2 regions of the Streptomyces sp. NPDC006385 genome follow, and region 1 is predicted to be linked to the other one. Evidence: riboswitches for the same ligand, from Rfam matches in the RefSeq annotation. Region 1 holds a riboswitch; the other holds the start of a gene.
What was found. Region 1 has a riboswitch for cobalamin ahead of ABZ078_RS01845 (energy-coupling factor ABC transporter permease). Riboswitches for the same ligand answer to the same signal wherever they lie in the genome.
Positions count from the first base shown of each region.

Region 2: it holds a riboswitch for cobalamin, as region 1 does, so the genes downstream of both, ABZ078_RS25515 (cobalamin biosynthesis protein) here and ABZ078_RS01845 (energy-coupling factor ABC transporter permease) in region 1, are expected to answer to the same signal.

Region 1 is NZ_JBEXQG010000002.1:85,005-87,197, forward strand. Features, by position in the region: gene ABZ078_RS01840 (energy-coupling factor ABC transporter substrate-binding protein) at 1-329, opposite strand, end outside; gene ABZ078_RS01845 (energy-coupling factor ABC transporter permease) at 326-1,027, opposite strand; cobalamin riboswitch at 1,057-1,242, opposite strand; gene ABZ078_RS01850 (hypothetical protein) at 1,255-1,626, shown strand; gene ABZ078_RS01855 (RidA family protein) at 1,658-2,011, opposite strand; partial or broken gene ABZ078_RS01860 (transcriptional regulator) at 2,024-2,193, shown strand, end outside.
Region 2 is NZ_JBEXQG010000036.1:56,868-59,060, reverse strand. Features, by position in the region: gene ABZ078_RS25520 (cobyric acid synthase) at 1-27, opposite strand, end outside; gene ABZ078_RS25515 (cobalamin biosynthesis protein) at 24-965, opposite strand; cobalamin riboswitch at 1,071-1,205, opposite strand; gene ABZ078_RS25510 (hypothetical protein) at 1,356-1,577, opposite strand; gene ABZ078_RS25505 (inorganic phosphate transporter) at 1,623-2,193, opposite strand, start outside.

The DNA.
Region 1 (2,193 bases):
CTCTTGGGGGCCCGTTCCCGCTCCAGCGCCCGTTGCTCACCCTGCCGCCGCCCCCGGTGCAGGCCGAAGTAGTAGGCGAGGACTCCGGCACCGAGGGCGGCCTGGAGGGAGAACAGCGCCGACTCGATCTCACCGGACGGCGGCTCGTACAGTGGCGAGAACCAGGGCTCGTAGTCCGGCTCGATCTCGGTGATGGCCGTCTCCGCCTCGCCGTCGGCGCCCGCGAACGGCTCCTCCTTGTGGTCGCCGAGGCCGAGGGCCAGCGGCAGCACCGCGAGCGCGGCCACGACGAGCAGCAGCAGGACGTTGATCTTCGTGTTCTTGCTCATCGGGCCACCGCCTCGGTCTCGGTCCGGGACCGCCTCGTGGCGAAAAGCACGCCCAGCCGGGTCAGTTCGCCCTTGCTGGACTGCACCAGCAGCCGCATGACGAGCACCGTGAGCAGGCCCTCGCTCACCGCGAGCGGGATCTGCGTGACGGCGAAGATGGAGCCGAACTTGCCGAGCGCGCCCAGGAATCCGCTGCTCGGGTCGGGGAAGGCGAGCGCCAGCTGGACGCTGGTGACGCAGTAGGTGGACAGGTCGGCGACGAACGCGCCGAAGAAGACGGCGACCATCAGCGGCACGTCGTACCGCCGCAGCAGTCTGTAGGCCGCGTACCCGGCCCAGGGGCCGGCGATCGCCATGGAGAAGACGTTGGCGCCGAGCGTGGTCAGGCCGCCGTGCGCGAGCAACAGGGCCTGGAAAAGCAGGGTGATGGTGCCCAGGACCGCCATGATCGGGGGCCGGAACAGGATGGCGCCGAGCCCGGTGCCGGTGGGGTGCGAGCAACTCCCGGTCACCGAGGGCAGCTTCAGCGCGGACAGGACGAACGTGAAGGCTCCGGAGGCGCCGAGGAGCAGTGTGCTCTCGGGATGCTCCCTGACCTCACGGGTGAGCGACCGGACTCCGTGGACGACGAACGGCGCCGACGCGACGCCCCAGGCGACCGCGTGCGCCGGAGGCAGAAAACCCTCGGCTATGTGCATGGCTCAGCAGACCCTCTCCAGCACCTCGTGGATGGTTGACGCGCCTTGGCCGGTCTCCTGGCTTACGGGTACCACCGCCCGTGCTCCGCCTTCCCGGGTCCCGAGGACCCAGTGGCTGCCCGTGAGGGCCGGAGCCGGACTTCCCGATTCACAGTGGCGAGGGCCGCACCGGCATCACACCGGATTTCCCGTTCACCAAGGCGTGGTGACAGTAGTGCCCGCACAGGGTGGCTGACAAGCGTGCCTGGGGGCGTGAAAGGGGCGTTCGCCTGCGGCGCGGCGCGGCGCGGAACGTGGCCGGGCGCGAGGCTGTGCGGGAGGTGCTGGACAGGCAGGCCCTACTGGTCGGCCTCGCCCGATGGGCGGCGGCGCCGCTGCGGCCGGGACGGGTCGAGGCTCTGGACCTGCCAGAGGCGCGGCGGAGCTGGGCAACGCGGTCGGCTACCACTGCCCCCCACCGGACGTCGGAGGGAGTCCTGGAGCAGCAGTACCCACCGGACGCTGGTGGGAAGGACTACTACCGCCCCACGCAGCACGGCGGGGAACGCATCCTGCACGAGCGCCTCACCAAGCTCCGCCGTGTCGTCCGCGGCGAGTAGAGGCACGAGCAGCGCAGGAGACGAGGTCACATCAAGCGACTGCGGTTCCCTCAAGCTCGACCATCTGGCCGGGAATGGCCAGTCGCGTCACCCCGAGCATCGCGGTGGTCGGCGCGACCTTGGCGGCGCCCAGCCGTGCGGCCAGCACGCCGTAGTGCTGGAGGATCAGATCGACGTCGGTCGTGTAGACGTTGAGCCGGACGAGGTTCGCGAGAGACATGCCGGCCTCGGCGAGCACGGCCTCCACGTTGTCGATGGCCAGAGCCAACTGCGCCGCCATGTCACCGTCATGCTCGGGCTTGCCTTCGCCGCTCATCGCGGTCTGCCCCGAGATGTACAGGGTCCGTGAGTGCCCGGAGACGACCTCACCCTGGTTGAAGCCCATCTCCACCCACCACTGGTGCTACTGCTGCGCCAGCGCGGTCGGCTGACCGCGGACACTCTGGCCCGCGAGCTGGAGGTATCCACCCGCACCGTGCTGCGCGACAGAGAGGCACTGTCCGCAGCCGGCGTCCCGGTCTCAAGGTGGCCGACGCACTGCCCGAAGGGCTTCGGGACACCGCGGCC
Region 2 (2,193 bases), on a different contig from region 1:
ACCGGCGACAAGAAGTCCACCGCTCATGCTCTGTGCCCCCTCTTCAGCAACCGCGCACCGGCGCACACCCCGAGCGCGAGCCAGGTGACGCGCCGCGACAGCCGTACGGCCCGTTCGACGTCGGGCGTGACGACGGCACGCCCTCGCGTGTTCAGCACGGGCCGGTGCTCCACCCGCCCGCCGTAGGAGAGCGTCCCGCCCAGCCGCACGCCGAGGGCCCCGGCGAAAGAGGCCTCCACGGGCCCGGCGTTGGGGCTCGGATGCTGGGCCGCGTCCGCCCGCCAGGCGCGTACGGCCCCCCGCGGATCCGGTCCGGCCAGCGCCGCGAGCACGGCGGTCAGCCGCGCTCCCGGCCAGCCCGCCACGTCGTCGAGCCGGGCCGAAGCCCACCCGTAGCGCCGGTACTTGGGCGACTTGTGCCCCACCATGGCGTCGAGTGTGTTCACGGCCCGGAACCCGACCAGCCCCGGCACACCCCCGAGGGCCCCCCACACCAGCGCCCCCACGACCGCGTCGGAGGTGTTCTCGGCGACGGACTCCACCACGGCCCGCGCGATCCCGTCCGCGTCCAGCGCCTGCGGATCCCGCCCGCACAGATGCGGCAGCCGCGCGCGGGCCGCCTCGACGTCCCCCGCCTCCAGCGCGCGCCCGATGATCCGGGCCTCCCGGGCCAGCGAAGTCCCGCCGACGACCGCCCAGGTGGCGGCACCGGTCAGCGCGACGGAGGCGACGGGGGACGGACGCACGACACGAGAGGCGACGGCACCCAGCGCCACGGCGCCACCGGCGCACACGGCGGTGTGCAGCGCACCCCACGCGCGGTGGTCGCGCCACAACACACCCTCGACGGCAGCGGCGACGCGCCCGAACGCGGCGACCGGATGCCCCCGGCGCGGGTCACCGAGCAGCAGATCACCGAGAAGTCCGGCGGCGGCGCCGTACGCGAAGACGCGATCGGCACGCATCGGCGTCAGCCGACCGCGGGGGAGGGCAGCGCCCCGGTACGGAACCTCAACCTCGAACGGCAGCCGAGCATCGCGTTATGTCCTCACTCAGGGTGTCCACGCCCTGGTTCGACGAGACCGGCGGTGAGAGTTCCTGGCTCCCGGGGCTTTTCACCCCGGTGACAGTGGCGGGACCGCGCCGGATTCGCACCGGCTTCCTCTCCTGCCGCCGTACATGGCCCCGGCAGTCCACCACGGAGTGGAAGGACCGTCAACTTGCCGTTGACCTGCGCGGGGAGAGTGTGCGAAGGCCCACACAGGCGTGAGGTGCGAGACGGTGTTCCGTCCCGCACCTCGAGTGCTCGCGCGCGCTCCCGCGCGCTGTGTGTCAGGCCACGATCGCCGTGTGGGTCACGCCACGATCAGGTAGATGCCGTAGCCCACGGCCGCCGCGCACGCCGCGAAGCAGGCGTAGGCGCCGGTGACCGCGAGCGCGGCCGAGTCGCCCTGGGCCGCCGCGCGTTCACGGCGGGACAGGCCGGTGATGCCGAGGGTGAACAGGCCCACCAGGGCAACCGTGACCACGAGGCTGACACCGAAGACGGAGCCGAGAGCCGCCCAGTCGATCTTCATGCTTCTTCTTCCTTGAGTAACCGGCGAGGAGTGACCGGGTGGGGGTCAGACGGTGGCCTTCGAGGGCTCCGGCTCGGCGGCCGGGGCCGGAACCGTGGCCGCGACGTCCTCGGTCACCGTGCCCGCCGGCGGCGGGGTCACGGCGGCCATGGCGGTGGTCACCACGCCGGCCGGTTCGTCGGTGTCGTTGACGTTGGTGTGGTCGACGATCTCGCGGCGGGAGATCTTCCAGATCGCGGCGCTGGAGCCGACCAGGAAGACCGCGACGAGGGCGGTGCCCCAGTCGCCGAAGCCGGTCACGTACTCGGCGAGCGCGCCGACCAGGGCGGCCGCCGGCAGGGTCAGGCCCCAGGCGACGAACATCCGGGTGGCGGTCGACCAGCGGACCACGCCGCCCTTGCGGCCGAGGCCCGCGCCCATGACGGCGCCGGAGACGGAGTGCGTGGTGGAGAGGGAGAAGCCGAGGTGGGAGGAGGCCAGGATGACCGTGGCCGCGCTGGTCTGGGCGGCGAAGCCCTGCTGCGGCTGGAGGTCGGTCAGGCCCTTGCCCATGGTGCGGATGATGCGCCAGCCGCCGAGGTAGGTGCCGAGCGCGATGGCGACGCCCGCGGAGAGG